DNA from 3 places in the Blautia sp. AF26-2 genome. Region 2 is predicted to be linked to each of the others. Evidence: predicted binding sites of a transcription regulator. Region 2 holds the regulator's gene; each other region holds the start of a gene.
The links. The regulator Rex, encoded in region 2, represses fermentation and respiration genes when NADH is low (regulators of the CRP and FNR family bind a similar motif). The targets are predictions, from matches to a motif close to ATTGTTAANTANTTAACAAT.
Positions count from the first base shown of each region.

Region 1: gap (type I glyceraldehyde-3-phosphate dehydrogenase) is a predicted target of Rex. The motif match lies at 2,990-3,009, and genes of this name have one in related genera.
Region 3: pckA (phosphoenolpyruvate carboxykinase (ATP)) is a predicted target of Rex. The motif match lies at 4,076-4,095, and genes of this name have one in related genera.

Region 1 is NZ_QTWD01000001.1:200,243-207,274, reverse strand. Features, by position in the region: gene tpiA (triose-phosphate isomerase) at 1-483, opposite strand, end outside; gene DWY63_RS01130 (phosphoglycerate kinase) at 519-1,712, opposite strand; gene gap (type I glyceraldehyde-3-phosphate dehydrogenase) at 1,927-2,940, opposite strand; gene DWY63_RS01120 (histidinol-phosphatase HisJ family protein) at 3,204-4,004, opposite strand; gene mnmA (tRNA 2-thiouridine(34) synthase MnmA) at 4,001-5,095, opposite strand; gene nifU (Fe-S cluster assembly scaffold protein NifU) at 5,098-5,535, opposite strand; gene nifS (cysteine desulfurase NifS) at 5,643-6,824, opposite strand; gene DWY63_RS01100 (RrF2 family transcriptional regulator) at 6,831-7,032, opposite strand, start outside.
Region 2 is NZ_QTWD01000001.1:453,390-460,421, reverse strand. Features, by position in the region: gene DWY63_RS02260 (bifunctional ADP-dependent NAD(P)H-hydrate dehydratase/NAD(P)H-hydrate epimerase) at 131-1,639, opposite strand; gene DWY63_RS02255 (redox-sensing transcriptional repressor Rex) at 1,729-2,385, opposite strand; gene DWY63_RS02250 (ABC-F family ATP-binding cassette domain-containing protein) at 2,540-4,465, shown strand; gene DWY63_RS02245 (NADP-dependent isocitrate dehydrogenase) at 4,565-5,767, opposite strand; gene DWY63_RS02240 (S8 family peptidase) at 5,933-6,778, opposite strand; gene DWY63_RS02235 (MATE family efflux transporter) at 6,891-7,032, opposite strand, start outside.
Region 3 is NZ_QTWD01000013.1:96,491-103,522, reverse strand. Features, by position in the region: gene DWY63_RS15490 (hypothetical protein) at 199-1,137, shown strand; gene DWY63_RS15485 (heavy-metal-associated domain-containing protein) at 1,261-1,515, opposite strand; gene DWY63_RS15480 (AraC family transcriptional regulator) at 1,805-2,707, shown strand; gene DWY63_RS15475 (MATE family efflux transporter) at 2,718-4,052, opposite strand; gene pckA (phosphoenolpyruvate carboxykinase (ATP)) at 4,367-5,971, shown strand; gene DWY63_RS15465 (AAA family ATPase) at 6,212-7,032, opposite strand, start outside.

The DNA of each region.
Region 1 (7,032 bases), 250 kb from region 2:
TGTTTTGGCCTGATCTGCTGTTACATTCAGGAATCCAACCTTTACCTGCTGACGGATGAAATCCATCGTTACACCCTGCTCTCTCTGCTCCAGAGTTTCTCCGCAGCACATGATCGGGGTGATGCCGTGCTCGAAAGCTTTCAGCATTTTTTTGTTTACGGTCTCGCTGGTCTCTGCGAAGTATTCTCTTCTCTCAGAGTGGCCAAGTACAACGTATTTCACGCCAGCGTCTGTCAGCATAGCCGGGGAGATTTCGCCTGTGAAAGCACCTTTCTCCTCAAAATACATATTTTCAGCACCAATCTGGATGTTGGAGCCTTTTGCAGCCTCTACAACCGGGATGATATCGATGGCCGGTACGCAGAAAACAACGTCAACGTCGTCATTTGCCACCAGTGGTTTTAATGTATTGACTAATTCTACTGCCTCGCTCGGAGTCATGTTCATTTTCCAGTTTCCGGCGATAATTTTCTTTCTTGCCATGATCGTTTGATCTCCTTAGTTTTGAATATAAATTCTTATTTGTCGTTTGCTGCTGCAACGCCCGGCAGTTCTTTTCCTTCCAGGAACTCCAGGGAAGCGCCGCCGCCAGTGGAGATATGAGTCATCTTATCGCCATATCCAAGCTGGTTTACAGCTGCTGCGGAATCTCCGCCGCCGATGATCGTAACTGCATCTGTTTCAGCCAGTGCTGCTGCAACTGCTTTGGTTCCTGCTGCAAAATTCGGCATCTCGAAGCATCCCATCGGTCCGTTCCATACAACGGTTTTAGCAGTTTTAACAGCATCAGCGAACAGTTTTGCAGTTTCCGGTCCGATATCCAGACCTTCCCAGCCATCCGGAATCTGTCCGGCCGGAACAACCTGTGTATTTGCGTCGTTTGAGAATGCATCTGCAACAACGTTGTCTACCGGAAGAAGCAGTTTCACGCCTTTTGCTGCTGCTTTTTCTTTCATTTTGTTTGCATAATCCAGATAATCCATCTCAAGCAGAGAATCACCAACGGTGCCGCCTGCTGCTTTTGCGAAGGTATAAGCCATACCACCGCCGATGATCAGGACATCAACTTTATCGATCAGGTTGTCGATAACAGAAATCTTGCTGGATACTTTGGATCCACCAAGGATGGCAACAAACGGACGCTCCGGATTGTTGACAGCATTTCCAAGGAATGCGATCTCTTTCTCCATCAGATAACCAACAACAGCAGTGTCAACATATTTGGTAACACCAACATTGGAGCAATGAGCACGGTGTGCGGTTCCGAATGCATCGTTTACGAATACGTCACACAGGGAAGCCAGTTCTTTGCTGAACTCCTCACCGTTTTTGGTCTCTTCTGCACGGTAACGGGTGTTCTCCAGAAGGATTACATCTCCGTCTTTCATAGCCTCAACAGCTGCTTTTGCGTTCGGTCCTACAACCTCAGGATCTGCTGCAAATTTAACTTCCTGTCCAAGAAGCTCGGAAAGGCGAACTGCAACCGGTGCAAGAGAAAGCTCTGGTTTTGGTTCTCCTTTCGGTTTTCCAAGATGAGAGCAGAGAATTACTTTTCCGCCGTCAGCGATCAGTTTTTTGATCGTTGGAAGAGCTGCTACCAGACGGTTCTCATCTGTGATTTTTCCATCGATCAGCGGAACGTTGAAGTCGCATCTTACAAGGACTCTTTTTCCTTTTACGTTGATATCATCTACGGTTTTTTTGTTTAACATGGGCGTTTCCCTCCATATATCCAACTGCATCTGCCGCGCCGTTTCTTTGTTTTTGCGGCATCGCGGTCCTTATTTAAAAATGCAGTTTATAATTTTTGCACACGGAAAAGGGCTGTTTTTGTGCCGTATTTTTCCGCCGCATTCGCAAAAAGGGCCCGGTCCTTAACAGACCGGACCCTTTGGGCTCTAAAATTTTGCCGTTCAGTTTGTTAAATTATGCTAACTCGCTGAAGTATTTGATGGTACGAACCATCTGGCTTGTGTAGGAGTTCTCGTTATCATACCAAGAAACAACCTGTACCTCTGTTGTTCCGTTGTCCAGCGGAAGAACCATGGTCTGAGTTGCATCGAACAGAGAACCATATCTCATACCAACGATGTCGCTGGATACGATTTCATCTGTGTTGTATCCGAAGGACTCGGTTGCAGATGCTTTCATTTTTGCGTTGATCTCGTCAACAGTTACAGTTCCTTCTACAACTGCTGTAAGGATTGTGGTAGAACCGGTTGGGGTTGGAACACGCTGTGCAGAACCGATCAGTTTGCCGTTCAGTTCCGGAATAACAAGGCCGATTGCTTTTGCAGCACCGGTGCTGTTTGGAACGATGTTAACTGCAGCTGCACGGGATCTTCTCAGATCGCCTTTTCTCTGCGGTCCGTCCAGAGTCATCTGATCTCCAGTGTAAGCATGGATAGTAACCATGATACCGGATTTGATCGGAGCCAGTTCGTTCAGAGCTTTTGCCATAGGTGCAAGGCAGTTTGTGGTGCAGGATGCAGCGGAGATGATGTTGTCGTCTGCTGTCAGGGTCTCATGGTTTACATTGTAAACGATGGTCGGAAGGTCGTTACCAGCCGGAGCGGAGATAACTACTTTACGAGCGCCTGCATTGATGTGTGCCTGAGCTTTTGCTTTGGAGGTGTAGAATCCGGAGCACTCCAGAACTACGTCTACGCCAAGCTCTCCCCATGGGCAGTTGTTAGCATCCGGGAAAGCATAGATTTTGATGTTTTTGCCATCTACTGTGATGGAATCTTCATCGGATGTTACGGTATCAGCCAGAGCATATTTTCCCTGAGAAGAGTCATATTTTAACAGATGAGCTAACATCTTCGGGGATGTTAAATCGTTGATTGCTACTACTTCATAACCTTCTGCTCCAAACATCTGTCTGAATGCAAGACGTCCGATACGGCCAAAACCATTGATTGCTACTTTTACTGCCATGATTTTCAATTCCTCCTAAAAAGTGAATTTTAATTTTGAGTCTCTGTACTTTGTTAAAGAAACATCAACCTTATCTGTATAATACCTAATTTCGTCGGAAAATTCAAGTTCTATTTTCAAGAAAATACGAAATTATTTCTAAAATTTGTGAAGAAGCCGGATGCCAATCCGTATTTCTGCAAAATTTCGAAAGATCCGTCTATTGCAGAAAGAGCCGGAATCCAGCCTTTCTGGGGCTTTTTCCGGCTTTTCCTGCGTGTTTTCTATTGGATCGGCAGATATTCCGGCTTTTTCTCTTTAAACCGCACGTAGTACCGGAATCCGGCTTCCTGCGCGATAGCTGCCGCGTCCGCGAAATGAAACGCTATATGTTCCGGTTTGTGGGCATCGGCACCGAAGGTGATCTTTTCGCCGCCCAGTTCCCGGTATCTTCTGATGACATCCGGCGTCGGATTCGGCACGCCAAGGCCTGCCTTGTAGCCGCCGGTGTTGATTTCCAGCGCGATATCGTACTGAATCAGCTCTTTTAAAATGGTATCGATCTCGTCCGTAAATGCGCGGTAGCTGTAATCTTTTCCCTTTTCTCTGCAGTAGCGTACCACATAATCCAGATGACCAAGCGTCTGGAAATTGTGGAAGAACCGGATATTTTCTGCTGTAGCCCGAAAATACGCCCGGTACAGCTCTTCTGCTGTCCAGTCCGGGAAAGCATCCTCATAATAGGGGTCTTTTCCGTCAATGACATGCATGGAGCCGATCACGTAGTCGAACGGCCACGCATTTACATACTCTTCCATCCGTTCTTTTAAGTGGAGCTGCAGTCCCAGTTCCACGCCGAATCGGATATCAATTCTGTCGTGGTATTTTTCCTGCAGTTCCCGGATTTTTGCCGCATATGCCGGTGTATCGAGCTGGAACTCGCCGGTACTGTAATCCATATCGTAGTGATCCGTCAGGCAGATTGCCGGAAGTCCCAGCTCGACTGCCCGTTTTACCATCTCTTCTGTTGGTGCTTCGCTGTCACTTGAAAAGAAACTGTGCATATGACAGTCCGCTATTTTCATCTTTCGGCCTCCGTAATCGTTCCGCCTCCGCCGACACAGCCGTCCACGTAGAAGACAACAGCCTGTCCCGGTGTCGGAGCACGCACGCCGTCCGGGAAGGTACAGGTAATCTCATCTTCCCCGGTCCGTTTGATCACGCACGGGGAGCCTTTGTGCCCGTACCGGATTTTTGCGGTGCAGGAGAGCTCTTCTCCAAGTTCCAGCGGCGGAATTGCCATATAGTTTACTTTGTTTGCTTTTACTACTTTTGCGAAAACCTCTTCATTTTCGCCGACCACAACCTCGTTCGTCTCCGGACGGATTTCCAGTACGAACACGCGGTGTCCCATCGGAAGGCCGAGTCCGCGGCGCTGTCCTACGGTGTAATGGGTAATCCCCTCATGGGTACCGAGGATTTCACCCTTTGTATTCACGAAATTGCCTTTCGGTGCCACGATTCCTGTCTCGTTCTGGATAAAGGAAGCGTAATCCTGATCCGGCACGAAGCAGATTTCCTGGGAATCCTTCTTTTTTGCTACCGGAAGACCGATTTTTGCTGCAATCTCACGAATCTGATCTTTTGTGTAGTCTCCGACCGGCATCAGCGTATGCGAAAGCTGCTCCTGGGTCAGATTATACAGTGCATACGTCTGGTCTTTTGCCGCTGTTACCGAATTTGCAATCGCATACCGTCCATTGGCAAGCTGTTCGATTCTTGCATAATGTCCGGTCGCAATGTAGTCCGCTCCAATGGAAAGACTGCGCTGAAGCAACGCTTCCCATTTCACATAGCGGTTGCAGGCGATACACGGGTTCGGTGTTCTGCCGCAGAGATATTCGTTCGTGAAATAGTCCATGACGTTCTCACGGAACTCTTTTTTGAAGTTCATGACATAATACGGAATGTCCAGCACCTGTGCCACGCGCCTTGCATCATCAACAGCAGAGAGGCCGCAACAGCCCCCGTTTTCCTCCTGGACTGTCTCGGCCTCATCCTGCCAGATCTGCATGGTCACCCCGATGACATCGTATCCTGCTTTTTTCAGGAGATACGCTGCCACCGAGGAATCTACGCCGCCGGACATTCCAACGACTACTTTCTTTTTTCCCATACTTAGTATTCTTCCTCTTCCTCGCCCTCGCTGATATCAGACTTCGGTTTTGCAAGACCTTCGATCTTGATGTGGTGTTTCTCTGCGTAATCCCAGAGTGCAGCGTGAATTGCTTCTTCTGCAAGCAGAGAACAGTGAACTTTGACCGGCGGAAGTCCGTCGAGTGCTTCCATAACAGCTTTGTTGGTTACTTCCAGAGCTTCCTGGATGGTTTTTCCTTTTACCAGCTCGGTTGCCATACTGCTGGTTGCAACTGCGGCGCCGCAGCCGAAGGTTTTGAATTTGCAGTCCTGAATGATGCCGTTATCGTCGATGTCAAGATACATTCTCATGATATCGCCGCATTTTGCATTTCCAACGGTACCTACACCGCTTGCGTTCTCAATTTCTCCTACATTTCTCGGATGCTGGAAATGATCCATTACTTTTTCACTGTACATTGTTATTCTTCCTCCTGAACTATTTCAAAGCAGTCCTCCTCCGGCACAGCTTTTACCTGAATTTTTCTGTACCGGCTTTCTGGATGGACTGTCTTATTTTTTTAAACTTATTTACCCTGCTGTTTTTTGATGTAATCCTCATACAGCGGGGACATGCTGCGCAGACGGTCTACGATCGCTTTAATCTGCTCTACAACAAAATCAACGTCCTCTTTTGTGATCTCCTCACTTAAAGTCAGACGTAAGGAACCGTGTGCTTTCTCGTGCGGCAGTCCGATGGCCAGCAGTACATGGGACGGATCCAGGGATCCGGAAGTACATGCAGAACCGCTGGATGCGCAGATACCTTTCATATCCAGCATGATCAGAAGGGACTCTCCCTCGATGAATTCAAAGCTGATGTTGCAGTTGTTCGGCAGACGTTTTACCGGATCGCCGTTCAGACGGCAGTTCGGAATCTCGGTTAAAATACGGTTGATCAGATAATCACGTACTTCGATTTCTTTTGCGGTACGCTCCGCCATAGTTCTTGCCGCACGCTCTGCCGCAACTCCATATCCTACGATGCCCGGTACATTTTCTGTTCCGGCACGGCGTTTTCTTTCCTGTGCACCGCCGTGTACGAAGGAGCGGATTTTCACACCCTTTCGGATGTAAAGGAAGCCGATTCCTTTCGGTCCGTTAATCTTATGACCGCTGGAACTGAGCATATCAATATTGCACTCATCCACATTGATCGGGATCTGGCCAAATGCCTGTACGGCATCTGTGTGGAATAAAATATTGTGTTCTTTTGCAATTCTTCCGATTTCCTTGATCGGCTGAATCGTTCCGATTTCGTTGTTTGCCGCCATAACGGAAATCAGAATGGTCTCAGGTGTGATGGCTGCTTCGAGTTCATCCAGATTGACAACGCCGTTCTCATCGACGCCGATATAGGTGATTTTCGCACCGCGCTCTTTTTCCAGATACTCACAGGTATGAAGAATCGCATGATGCTCGATTTTTGTGGTGATGATGTGGTTTCCTTTATTTTTATATGCTTCAAAGGTAGCTTTTAACGCCCAGTTATCGGACTCGCTGCCGCCGGCTGTGAAATAAATTTCCTCCGGTTTTGCGCCGAGCACGTTTGCGATCTGCTCTCTTCCTTTGGTGATGGCTTCTTTGCTTTTTCCTGCAATTGCATAAATACTGGATGGATTTCCGTAGTATTCGCTGAAATAAGGAAGCATAGCCTCGACAACTTCCGGGGCTGTTTTTGTTGTTGCCGCATTGTCCAGATAAATCATTGTTGTTCACTCCTTGTCATTTCTATCGCTGTTTCTGTTTTTCTCTAATTGCCGGCTCTGCTGAACCAGCTCTCCGAGGCTGATGGAATCCACAGCGTTCGTAATTCCCTCATTGATCCTCTGCCACACAAAACGCGTGACGCAGAAATCGGCCGCATCGCAGCCGCCCAGGCCTTCATTGACCGAGCACGTGACTGCCTCGAGTCCG
Region 2 (7,032 bases):
CGCCTTTTAAAATCGTTTCCATGTATTTAATATTGCCTGTTTTTCCGGAGGTATTCACAAATTTCATCCGGCGCTTCAAAAAAGTCCGCCCGGAGTCCTTTTGGGAACCCGTGATTCTGATCTGCTTTGCTCAGATTGACTGCAATCCTCTGATAATCTCGGATGCTGTTACATAGGAAGCACTGCTTTTTTCTTCCGCAGCCTCTCCCGCCTTTCCATGCGCATATGCCGCCAGTGCCGCTGTTTTGGCAAGGCTGATTTTTTTCTCGTTTTTTTCACACTGACGTTTTGCTGCAAAGGCGCCTGTGATTCCCGCGAGCACATCGCCGCTTCCCGCCGTCGCAAGCGCACTGCTTCCGCTTGTGTTTATGTAATACTGCTCACGCCCTTCCTCTGCTGTCACGGTTACGGAATCCTTTCGTACACAGCAGGCCTGGTATTTTTCGGCTGCCCTTCCGGCGCTTCCTGCCGGGTCACGCTGGCATTCTGCAATGGTCATGTGCAGCAGCCGTGCAAGCTCTCCTACATGAGGCGTTAAAATTTTTTCTGCCCGGCAGCCCGAAAGAATCTCTGCATCTTCTGCAATCAGGTTCAGCGCATCTGCATCCAGAACAAGAGGAACTTCTGTGTGCTGCACCGTAAAAACGAGCAGTTCTTTTGCCGTCCGGCTTTTGGAAAGTCCCGGTCCCGCAACAACAGCGTCCGCCCAGGCGAGATCCTGCAGCAGGGCTTCTTCCGGAAGCGGCTCATCCTCCTTCCAGAAATCCGCCATTGCTTCCGGCAGGGCACAGAAAAGCGGCGTACGGTTTCTTTCCTCTGTCACAACCTTTACCATGCCGGCACCGGATGCAAGGACTGCCCTGGCACACAAAACAGCGGCTCCGCACATGGCACCGGAACCGGCAAGTACCAGCACCTTTCCGAAGGTTCCCTTATTTCCCATCGGCGTGCGGGTAAGAAACCGGTCCAGATCTTCTTTTTCCACTGAACCGTACCAGGGCGTCTCCTCTTCTCCTGCATCAAAGCCGATTCCGATATCACGGACCAGGACCTCTCCGGCATATCGTTTTCCGGGATCAAAGAGAAGCCCTGGCTTTGCACAGGCAAATGTCACCGTGGCTCTGGCTTTCACCGCCGCATCAAGGACCTCTCCGGTATCCGTGTGGATCCCCGAAGGGATGTCCACGGCAAGAACAGGAACACCGCTTGCGCAGATTGCTTCCACTGCCCTCCGGTACTCCCCTGCCAGCGGACGGGATACGCCAATTCCAAAGATGGCATCTATGATAACAGTATATTCCCGGAAATCCGGATTCTTAACCTCACGGACCCCATAATTTTCCGCAATTTTCTTCTGTGCTCTCATGCCTTCACTGTATTTTTCCGGATTTCCAAGACAGAACAGTTCCGCATCCACCCCTTTCGTCTTTAAAATCCGTGCAATTGCCGCACCGTCCCCTCCATTATTTCCGGGACCGCACACAGCAAGGACTTTTCCTGTATCCCATGTTCCATTTTGAAGCTCCTCCACGCAGGACAGCGCTGCGCGCTCCATCAGTACCAGGGACGGTACCCCCATGGTTTCGATCGTATTGCGGTCTGCCTGCTTCATCTGTGCTGCTGTAAGAATCCGTTTCATCGCTTTTCCTCCTTTTCCTGCCTTATCCGGAAAGTGAACAGAAAAAGTCTCCGGTTTCCCGAAGACTCTCCTGCTTTTGTTTTGGTTTCTTAATTGTTCTTTGGATGCTCCGCCTCATATCTGGTCAGATTGTAGGAGAGACGCATCAGACTTTCGGAAAGATGGACGTTCTCGACGATCACATCTTTCGGAAGTTTTAAGTTTAGATCGGTATGTGCAAAATTCCAGATTGCTTTTACACCGTTGTCCACGAGAATCTCTGCCATCTCTACCGCTTTTGCTTTTGGCAGTGTCAAAGCCGCAATCTCTACATGGTGTTCCTTGATAAATTCCGGAAGCTCGTCCGCCATGCGGATTTCAATTCCGCGCACGGAGATTCCTTTTAATACCGGGTTGACGTCAAAAATACCGACCGTTTTGAATCCGCTTCTTTCAAAGGCCGCATAATTAGCAAGCGCCTGTCCCAGATTTCCGGCTCCGACAAAAATCATATTGTGGACTCTGTCCAGACCTAAAATTTTTCCAATCTCGCTGTACAGATACCGCACGTTATAACCATACCCCTGCTGGCCGAAGCCGCCGAAATTATTTAAATCCTGGCGAATCTGGGAAGCTGTCACTTTCATCCGCTCGCTCAGCTCACCGGAAGAGATCCGTTCTACTCCGTCCTCCAGCAATTCGCCCAGGTAACGATAATATCTAGGAAGTCTTTTGATAACTGCCCGCGAAATTCCTTTTTCTTCCAAGATAAATTCCTCCTTATTTACACCTGCATATATTCATATTATATATGGTTGATAGAAAATTGTCAAAGATTTCTTGAAATTTTGTGTATTACTCTCTATAATAAGGATGGTGTATTATGTCAAAATACAGAAATATGTTATCTGGAGGAACCACATGATTCTTGCATGTCAGAATATCTCGAAAGCATTCGGGACAACGGAAATTATCAAAAATGCATCTTTTCATATAGAAGAACGCGAAAAAGCCGCACTGGTCGGCATCAACGGTGCCGGAAAATCGACGCTGTTAAAAATCATCATCGGCGAAATGAGGGCCGATGAGGGAGAGGTCATCCTCTCCAAAGGGAAGACGATGGGCTATCTCGCCCAGCATCAGGATCTGACCGGACACCTTTCCATTTACCAGGAAGTGCTGACCGCGAAACAGAATCTGATCGATATGGAGGAACGCCTCCGTCAGATGGAAAGTGATATGAATACAAAATCCGGTGCAGAGCTGGATGAACTTCTTTCCACCTACACCCGCCTCTCCCATACCTTTGAACTGGAAAACGGATACGCGTACCGCAGTGAAGTCGTCGGTGTTTTAAAAGGTCTTGGCTTTTCCGAGAGCGATTTTGAAAAACAGGTGGACTCCCTCTCCGGCGGTCAGAAGACCCGCGTGGCACTTGGTAAACTGCTGCTCACCAAACCGGACATCATTCTGCTCGACGAGCCGACCAACCACCTCGATATGGACTCGATCTCCTGGCTCGAAACGTATCTTTTAAATTACAGCGGAGCCGTCCTGATCGTCTCCCATGACCGTTACTTTCTCGACCGCGTTGTCACAAAAGTCGTTGAAGTGGACAATAAAAAAGTAACAACTTTTGAGGGAAACTATACCGCCTACAGTCAGAAAAAAGCAATGCTCCGTGAAGCCGCTTACCATGCCTGGGTCAACCAGCAGCAGGAAATCCACCATCAAGAAGAAGTCATTGCAAAGCTGAAATCTTTCAACCGCGAGAAATCCATCAAACGCGCCGAGAGCCGTGAAAAAATGCTGGACAAAATGGATGTGCTGGAAAAGCCGACCGAAGTACGCTCCGATATGCGGATCCGTCTGGAACCGCGCATCACAAGCGGAAACGATGTGCTGACCGTCGAGCACCTCTCCAAAGCCTTCCCGGGACAGACGCTTTTCCAGGATCTGAATTTCGAAATCAAGCGCGGCGAGCGCGTGGCAATCATCGGAAACAACGGAACGGGAAAAACGACGATCTTAAAGATCTTAAACGAAGTCATCCGCCCGGATACCGGCTCTTTTACACTTGGAAGCCGTGTACAGATCGGTTACTACGATCAGGAGCATCAGGTGCTCCACATGGAAAAGACCATTTTCCAGGAGATTTCCGACGCGTATCTGTATCTGACAAACACCGAAATCCGAAATGTGCTGGCCGCCTTCCTGTTTACAAACGACGATGTCTTCCAACCGATTCATACCTTGAGCGGCGGTGAGCGCGGACGAATTTCTCTTGCCAAGCTGATGCTCTCGAACGCCAACTTCCTGATCCTCGACGAGCCGACCAACCACCTCGATATCGTATCAAAGGAGATTCTGGAAAACGCGCTGAAGGATTACACTGGAACGGTACTGTACGTTTCCCACGACCGTTACTTTATCAATCAGACTGCAACCCGGATTCTGGAGCTGACGGGACAGACACTCGTCAACTATATCGGAAATTACGATTACTATCTGGAGAAAAAAGAAGAGCTGACCCGCATCTATGCTCCTGCTGCCGATGCCGCCGCTCCGGAAGAAACAGCGGCTCCTTCCGAAGCCTCCTCCACAAAGCTGGACTGGAAAGCGCAGAAAGAAGAACAGGCACGTCTCCGCAAGAAAGAAAACGAACTGAAAAAGACGGAGAAACGAATTGAAGAGCTTGAGACACGCGATTCGGAAATTGATGAGGAAATGTCGAAACCGGAAGTCGCAACGAATGTGGCAGAGTGTGTGAAATTAAGCAAAGAGAAAGCAGAGATTGCCGCGGAACTCGAAGAGCTGTATGAAAAATGGGAAGAGCTTGCCGAATAGACCTGGTTTTCCCCGGAAAAATTCAAAACAGAAAAAGCCGGTCCGGCGCATCCCTTTTTGCGGGAATGCCGGATCGGCTTTCTTTTTTGCTTCGTTTAATTATTTCTCCAGCTCCTCGCGTATGGCCAGGATGAAATCACGGCTGTTTAATACGGTCGGATTTTCCATGGTGGTGATCAGCGCAAGGTCTTTTGTCATTTTTCCGCTCTCGATCGTTGCGATCGTTGCTTTTTCCAGACGGTCTGCAAATGCGGAAAGTTCTGCGTTTCCATCCATTTCCCCGCGTTTTCTGAGTGCGCCGGTCCATGCAAAAATGGTGGCCACGGAGTTGGTGGATGTCTCCTCACCTTTTAAGTGACGGTAATAGTGGCGCTGTACGGTTCCGTGCGCAGCCTCGTACTCGTAATATCCGTGCGGGGATACGAGAACAGAAGTCATCATCGCAAGGGAACCGAAGGCGGAGGATACCATGTCGCTCATGACATCGCCGTCGTAGTTCTTGCAGGCCCAGATAAAGCCGCCCTCTGCTTTCATGATGCGGGCAACGGCGTCGTCGATCAGAGTGTAGAAGTAGGTAATGCCTGCTTCTGCAAATTTCTCTTTGTACTCTGCATCGAAGATCTCCTGGAAGATATCCTTGAAGCGGTGATCATACTTCTTGGAAATCGTATCCTTGCTTGCAAACCACAGATCCTGTTTCGTGGACAGTGCGTACTCGAAACAGCTTCTCGCAAAGCTTTCTATGGAGTTATCCAGATTGTGCATGCCCTGAATGACACCGGCGCCGGTGAAGTTGTGGATCAGCTCTCTTGTCTCGGTGCCATCCTCAGCCGTATAAACCAGCTCTGCTTTTCCCGGTCCCGGAATGCGCATTTCTGCATTTTTATAGACATCTCCGTATGCATGACGGGCAATCGTGATCGGTTTTTTCCAGTTGCGCACGCACGGCTCGATGCCTTTTACGACAATCGGGGTACGGAAAACGGTTCCGTCGAGCATGGCACGGATCGTTCCGTTCGGGCTCTTCCACATTTCTTTCAGATTGTACTCGGTCATACGCGCTGCATTCGGCGTAATGGTGGCACATTTGACTGCTACACCGTATTTCTTGGTAGCGTTTGCGGAATCTACGGTTACCTGATCGTTCGTCTCGTTTCTGTGTTCCAGTCCCAGATCGTAATATTCCGTTTTCAGGTCAATAAACGGGAGAAGCAGCTCATCTTTGATCATTTTCCAGAGAATTCTGGTCATCTCATCTCCATCCATCTCTACCAGAGGAGTGGTCATCTGAATTTTTTCCATAGTAGGCCTCCTTTTTCTATTCCCGTTTATTGTATAAAGTATCCTATAGCTTGTCAAGTCAAAATCCACCTGATTTTTTGGTATTTTCCCATAAATTCACACAATTTTTGCAGGATGAGAGGTGTTTTCCTTCATTTTTCTTTTTTTATGCTGCCGCACAGTGCCTCACAGAAGAGACAGAAAACGGTCTGTTTGAAGCATCCCATGCCCCTGACGGTTGCGCGGAAGGCCAAGGTCTCTCGCCGATTCGCAAAGCAGCATTTTCGCCTGGACATTTGTAAGATCCGGAACCCGTTCAAGTGCCAAAGCCACGGCTCCGGACACCCGCGGTGCCGCCATCGAGGTGCCGCTCTTCACCACATATTCCTTCCTGCTTCTTCCAGGCGCGCAGGAAATGAGACGTTTTCCAGGCGCGACAAGATCCGGTTTGCAGACGCAGTCCCGTGTCGGGCCGCATCCGGAGATTCCTCTTCTTGGCTCCAGCAGATCGCCCGCTCCCACGGTGATCACTTTTCTGCTGCTCCCCGGCGCCGTAATACTGCCCGGAGCGGGCCCCAGATTTCCGGCCGCTGTCACAACTGTGATCCCGTCATCCCAGGCGCGCTCCACCGCCTGCACGAGCAGATCATCCACCGTTTTTTCCTGCTCTGTTGTTCCCACTGAAATATTTAAAATGCGGATATTAAGTCTTATTCGCTCTTTGCACACCCAGTCAATCGCCGCAAGGATATCCTGCTTTCTGCCGTTTCCCCTGCGGTCGAGAATTTTTGCTACCACAAATCTGCATTCCGGTGCCGTACCCCGGTACTTCCCGCCGGATGCTCTTCCGCTTCCACCGAGGATTCCGCAGACATGCGTCCCATGCCCATTATCATCGTAAGGCGTCTCCCGCCCGTACACCAGATCCCGGAACGCCGCAATCCGATTATCAAAATCAATATGCGGAAAAATCCCTGTATCCAGCACCGCCACGGTAATTCCTTTTCCTGTCAGAATTTTCTGCTCGTTCATCGCAAAGCTCCGGCGTATTCTTATTTTATGGTATGCAAAAAAGGACTTTCCTTTGCAAAGAACAATCAAAAGAAACCCCACAGAGTTTGGGTCTCCATGGGGTCTGCAGATTCTATTTTTTATATCCTGCCGTATTCTGTTTTTCCATCCGCTTCAGCTCCGGCAGAACCGTGAGAAGCATGGTCACGAAGCACAAACCTCCTCCGATTACATTGGATACCGGCTCTGCGAGGAAGACACCGTCAGTTCCCATA
Region 3 (7,032 bases), on a different contig from region 2:
CCCATTTGCAGAGAATGCGGCACTAGCCTTTTAATATAAGAAAATCCTATAGCCACTCCAAAGAATTAGCAATTAGACGTAACCAGACAGATATGGTATGATAACTGCATAGAAAACATAGCGAAATGATAGGAAAGCAAAAGCTTTCCTATTTGAAAATTCATTCGATAGAACACGCGAAAGAGAGGCAGAAAATCAATGGCGAATTATGATTATGAGATTGTAAATGGAAGAAAAATCCGCGTAAGACCAAAAGAAACCGTATCGGAGATCGACAAAAACGGCTATTTCCGCAGACAGCCGAATCACTTCACGACTCCGTTCGGCGACGGTGAAAATGATCTGAAGGCAGAAGGTAATAAGAGATACCGTCTCGTCTGGGCAAAGCTGTGCCACTGGTCCAACCGCGCGGCGATCGTAAGAGAGCTGGAGGGCCTGGAAGATCAGATTTCCGTCAATATGGTAGAACATGCCCCGCATGAGAAAAACCTTGGCTGGGAATACGTTTACAATGAAAACAACATCGACCCGGTGTTCGGTGATCAGTTCCTCTCTGAGGCGTATTACCGTGCTGATGATGATTACCAGGGAAGAACGACCGTTCCGGCGCTGATCGACACAACGACGGGAAAGGTAGTCAACAACGATTACAACTGGCTGACCACTTATTTCGAGGTCAACTTCCGCCCATGGCACAAAAAAGGCGCGCCGGAGCTGTATCCGGTGGAGCTGCGGGAAGAGGTTGACAAGATGAATCTCTGGCTCTTCGATAATATCAACAACGCGGTATACCGCAGTTCCTTCTCCAGAAGCAACGAAGGCCATTTCGACGGTGTGAACACCTTCTTTGCAGATTTTGCCGTGCCGCCGGCAGACGCCAAGGGAAGAATTGAGGGAGAGGAAGACGGCTTCCGCGCCAGCACACACTACGATCTGGCACTTCCGAAGATTGACTGGGATGCACAGTGGAAGGTTTCGACCGAGCGCGCCTACCTGTCCTCAGACCCGACCCATCCGATCTATCTTGGAAACAACCGCAGATTCGACATCGACCCGACCTGGTACGATCTGGGCGCAGAATCTCCGAAAAAAGAGGAGAAAGAAACGCCGCCGTCCTGCGGATGCTGCTGCGGCTGATCAAATCATGGATAAAAAATAGAAAACACCGTTTCAGAGGCAGATTTCCAAAAGGAAATAAACTTCTGAAAAGGTGCTTTTTTTCCGACGCACAAACTGCAAAAGGAAAGGCATGAAATCCGCTTATCGTCCGAAATGGAAAAATCCCTTTTTCTCATACGGCTCACTCGTATACGAAACCAGCTCATATCCGATGTTCTTGATCTGCTGTTTCAGATACGGAATATCGAGCGGCGCTTCGCTGATGACAACGGTCTCGCCGCTTTTTGCAGAAGAGTTTACTTTCTTTGGAGAGCAGCTCTTGCGGACTACATCATTCATATGGGATTCGCACATGCCGCACATCATACCATCAATTTTTAAGACTGTTTTAATCATACAATACCTGCTTTCTTCCGGGAATACAGCGAAACGAAAGCGTGCCGGACTGTATTCCTGGAGTTTAATGAAAAATTTGAAATCACATACCCTATCGGGGTATCTAAAATATAGCGCGGATGAAAAGAAATGTCAATAAGCTGATAAAATATGATAATTATTATCATTTAAGAAGGAAAAATACGGTCATGGAAGGGCGATTCGCCGGCAGAACATGGAAACTTGCCGGAATCGCAAAGTTCGTGTTACAATTGGGACAGCAGAGCAAAACAAGAGAGGAGACAAAAATATGCTCTCACAGATGAATTACCGAAAAGAAACACAGCCCCACGGTGATGAGCTTTTTCCGCTGAGCATTCACGTTTTCGAGACAGACCTGCAGAGTACCGTGCGGGTGTACTGCCACTGGCATGAGGAAGTGGAGCTCTTTTATGCAGTAAAGGGCGAAGCTGTTTTTCATATGGATACCGAGACCTTTCTCCTGCGGGAAGGGGAGACCGCCTTTGTCAATGCAAACCGTCTGCATGAGGTAGAGGGAATCGACGGACAGGAATTTACGTTTCTTGCCGTTGTATTCCAGCCGCGTTTTCTGTCCGGCACATCGCTTGACCGGATCCAGCAGCAGTATATCGAACCAGTGCTGTCCTCCGAGATCCGTTTTCCATCCAAGACAGAGCGGGGGACACGCCTTGCAGAAAAAACGGCACAGGCCATGCAGGAGATCCGAAATCTGCAGGAAAGAAAAGAACCGGGCTGGGAGCTGCTGTTAAAAGCGGAACTTCTGAAAATCTGGCAGGGATATTACAGTGCGGCAGAAAAGAACGGCGGAAAAACGGATGCCTCGACGAATTACCGTGTCAGCAGAATGAAAGAGATCCTCACATACATGAATGCTCATTTCTGTGAGGATCTCGAAATCGCGGAACTGGCGAGCCAGTTTCATATGAGTGAGAGCGCTTTCTGCCGCTTCTTTAAGTCGATTATGCATATTTCCGCCGTGACGTATGTCAATAACCTGCGGATTGCCGAGAGCTGCCGGCTGCTGCTTTCCACCGAGGAGGCGATCAGCAAGATTGCGAGCGACTGCGGATTCCGAAATATCAGCTATTTTAACCGCGTCTTCCAGGAACGCATGCACCAGACGCCGGGGCAGTTCCGCAGTTTATCCGCAGAAAACCGTACTGCGATATAAGATTCGGAACTTATGCAGGCTTCTGCGATCGGAATGCACGCCGCAGGAAGAAAAGTCCGGTCATATCAGCCAGTGCCCAGCCGATCGGAATGGCGATCCAGATCCCGGCAACGCCAAGCGCCGTGGCGGAGAAAAGGTATGCCAGCGCCACACGCATGCCAAGCGAAATGACGGTCAGAACAACCGACATCTCGGCGCGTTTGACAGCGCGGTAATACCCGTACAGCAGAAACAGCCATCCGATGCCGAGATAGAACGAGCCTTCCAGCCGCAGGTACTGTATGCCGATCGCGATGACCTCCATTTCTGATGCTTTCACGAAAATCTGCATCAGCGGATGCGCGAACAGATTGACAAGCAGAGAAATGACGATGGAAAAAGCAGCGCTCAGTGCAAAAGCATCTTTCGTGCCGCGCCGGATCCGCTCGTGATTTCCGGCCCCGTAATTCTGTGCGGTGAAAGTGGAGTAGGCATTTCCGAAATCCTGCACCGGCAGATAGGCAAAGGTATCAATTTTCACCGCGGCCGCAAATGCCGCCATGACCGCCGGACCGAAGCTGTTGACGAGCCCCTGTACCATCAGAATGCCGAAATTCATGACCGACTGCTGAATGCAGGTCATCGAAGAAAGATTCAGAATCTCTTTTAAAATGGAATGGCTGAAACGCCATTCTTTTTTTGACGGCAGCCACATGCGGCAGCGGAGCAGCACATAGAGCAGAATACCGACGGCGGACACATACTGCGCAAGAACCGTAGCGAGCGCCGCGCCTGCGATGCCGAACGGCAGTACAGCGACAAAGAGCAGATCCAGTGCAATGTTCAGCACAGCAGAGACAGCGAGAAAAATCAGCGGCACAGAAGAGTTTCCGAGCGCGCGCAGCATACAGGAAAAGAAATTGTATACGGATGTTGCAATAAGGCCGGCAAAGATAATCAGAAGATACGTCCGCATGCCGGGACGGACTTCATCCGGGACGCGAAGAAACGTAAGGATCGGCTCGATGCCTGCATAAACAGCGAGATTCAGCACGAGCGTAACGGCAAGGATCAGCAGAAACGCGTGGAGAATCGAAAGTTTTAAAGAAGAAAGATCTTTTCGTCCCTGATAAATCGAAAAGAGCGCACCGGCGCCCATCGACAGGCCGAGAAAAATGGAAGTCAGAAACGTCATCAGCGTATAGGAGGAGCCGACGGCGGCGAGCGCATTGCTTCCGAGAACGCGTCCGACGATCAGGGTGTCGGCAATGTTGTAAAACTGCTGCAACAGATTTCCTGCGATCATCGGCAGGGCAAACAGGATAAGAGAGCGGGAGATTTTCCCGCGGGTCAGATCGTAATACATAAAGAAACTTCTTTCCGAACATAATTATTAATATTATAACATAAAAAATCAAAAAATGTCAATTTGCAGGATGAAGTGTACAAAAATGCAATTGTCAGAAAACTTCGAAAAATCGAAGTTTATAAAATTTTTACAGATTTTGGGACACGTTCTGTAAAAAAACGGAAGATTTTCAGTTGATTTTTTTGGCCTTTTATGTATAATTAGAGTAGAAGAGGTCGGCTGGTCCGGTTTCTTCTAAAGGATACCTTCAAATTTCTGCATTTTGCAGAATGAAGCAGTATTACTATCAAAGGAAAGAGGTTAATTACAAGATGGCACAGATCGATTTAACAAAGTATGGCATCACCGGTACCACAGAAATTGTGTACAACCCTTCTTATGAGCAGTTATTTGAGGAAGAGACAAAACCAGAGCTGGAAGGCTATGAAAAAGGCCGGGAGACAGAGCTTGGTGCAGTTAACGTTATGACCGGTATCTATACAGGCCGTTCACCGAAAGACAAATACATCGTTGTGGACGAGAATTCGAAAGATACTGTATGGTGGACTTCTGATGAGTACAAAAACGATAACCATCCGGCAACCCAGGAAGCATGGGCAGCAGTAAAAGAGATCGCCAAAAAAGAGCTCTCCAACAAAAGACTGTTCGTTGTAGATGCATTCTGCGGTGCAAATAAAGATACCCGTATGGCTATCCGCTTCATCGTTGAGGTAGCTTGGCAGGCACATTTCGTAACTAACATGTTCATCAAACCTACAGCAGAAGAGCTTGAGAACTTCGAGCCGGATTTCGTTGTATACAACGCATCCAAAGCAAAAGTTGAGAACTACAAAGAGTTGGGTCTGAACTCTGAGACAGCAGTAGTATTCAACATCACAAGCCGTGAGCAGGTTATCGTCAACACATGGTACGGCGGAGAGATGAAGAAAGGTATGTTCTCCATGATGAACTACTATCTGCCGCTGAAGGGTATCGCTTCCATGCACTGCTCTGCAAACACAGACCTGAACGGTGAGAACACCGCAATTTTCTTTGGACTTTCCGGAACAGGAAAAACAACACTTTCCACAGACCCGAAACGTCTTCTGATCGGTGATGACGAGCACGGCTGGGACGACAACGGAGTATTCAACTTCGAGGGCGGCTGCTATGCAAAAGTTATCAACCTGGACAAAGAGTCTGAGCCGGATATCTACAACGCAATCAGACGTGACGCTCTGCTTGAGAACGTTACTGTTGATGCAGAAGGCAAAATTGACTTCAATGATAAGAGCGTAACCGAGAATACTCGTGTATCTTATCCGATCAACCACATTGAGAACATCGTTCGCCCGATTTCTTCTGCACCGGCAGCTAAGAATGTTATCTTCCTGTCCGCAGATGCATTCGGCGTACTTCCGCCAGTATCTGTTCTGACACCAGAGCAGACTCAGTACTACTTCCTGTCCGGATTTACTGCAAAACTTGCAGGAACCGAGCGCGGAATTACCGAGCCGACTCCTACCTTCTCTGCATGCTTCGGCCAGGCATTCCTGGAACTGCACCCAACCAAATATGCAGAAGAGCTTGTTAAGAAAATGGAGAAGAGCGGAGCAAAAGCATACCTGGTTAACACAGGCTGGAACGGAACCGGAAAACGTATCTCCATCCGTGATACCCGTGGAATCATCGATGCAATCTTAAGCGGTGCTATCAACGAAGCTCCGACGAAGACTATTCCGTACTTCAACTTCGAAGTTCCGACTGAACTTCCGGGCGTTGATCCGGCTATCCTGGATCCTCGCGATACCTATGCTGATGCTTCCGAGTGGGAGACCAAAGCACTGGATCTGGCTGAAAGATTCATCAAGAACTTTGCAAAATATGAAGGAAACGCTGCTGGTAAAGCACTTGTTTCCTCCGGCCCGCAGAAATAAATTTTCTGAATTGATCGAAAGGAAGCCCCTGACATGAAATTGTCAGGGGCTTTCTTTTATGAAAATATCTGGAGAAATAAAATAGTTCCCTGCCCGAAAGTACAGACTGATGGGACAGGAAACTATTTTACAGCACACTCTAAAATAATACAAAAAATTTCAGCACCACAGAGCGTGAATTGTTGCGTCACTGGTTTTCGCCGTACCCTGATACGCCTTCAAAATAGAAAATAAGGCAGATCAGCAGGACAAGAGCAGTTCACGTACCATTTCTGCATTAAAGGTAACAGAGGAAACATGGTTGACTTCTATCTGATATAACGCATTTGCTGCGATATGCTCAGCAGCCTGCTCAAGATCACGAATACCGCTTGTGTTTTCGTGGCAGGAGATTACGGCATCGAGTCCTTCCGGTGTCAGAATGCATTCCTTTTCTTTCATACCGATACGTTTTAACACCTTTGGAAGTGCATAGCGGGAGAAAATGATTTTCTTTTCTTCCGGTGTGTAATCCGGAATTTCAATCACAGCGAAGCGGGACATCAGCGGAGCACTGATCTGGTCCTTGTCGTTTGCGGTTGCAATCGGGTATACACCGACGGTCGGGATCATACATTCGATATAGTTATCGGTAAAACCAAGATTATCAAGAAGGGTCAGCAGAACATCTGCCGGGTTTCCATTACCCTTGCCGGAGGCAGCCTTGTCGAGTTCGTTGATGATAAAGACGAGGTTGGATTCGCCGGCCATGGAAAAAGCATCCATGATGATTCCCGGTTTTGCGTTTGCGTAAATGCGGGAGCTTCCGGTCAGCTGTTCCGGGTCATTGATTGAACTCATATCGAGTGTTGTCCACGGCAGTTTTAAGATACGCGCAACGGCATAAGCAATCTGCGATTTTCCGGTTCCGGCAGGACCGATCAGTAACAGACCATAGGCCGGCAGCGTATGAGTCCGGTTAATCTGAATGATGGTTTCGATAATTCTCTGCTTCACGCGTTCCATGCCATACAGTTCTTCATCGAGGATCCGGCGTGCTTCCACTGGATCAATGGCTTCAA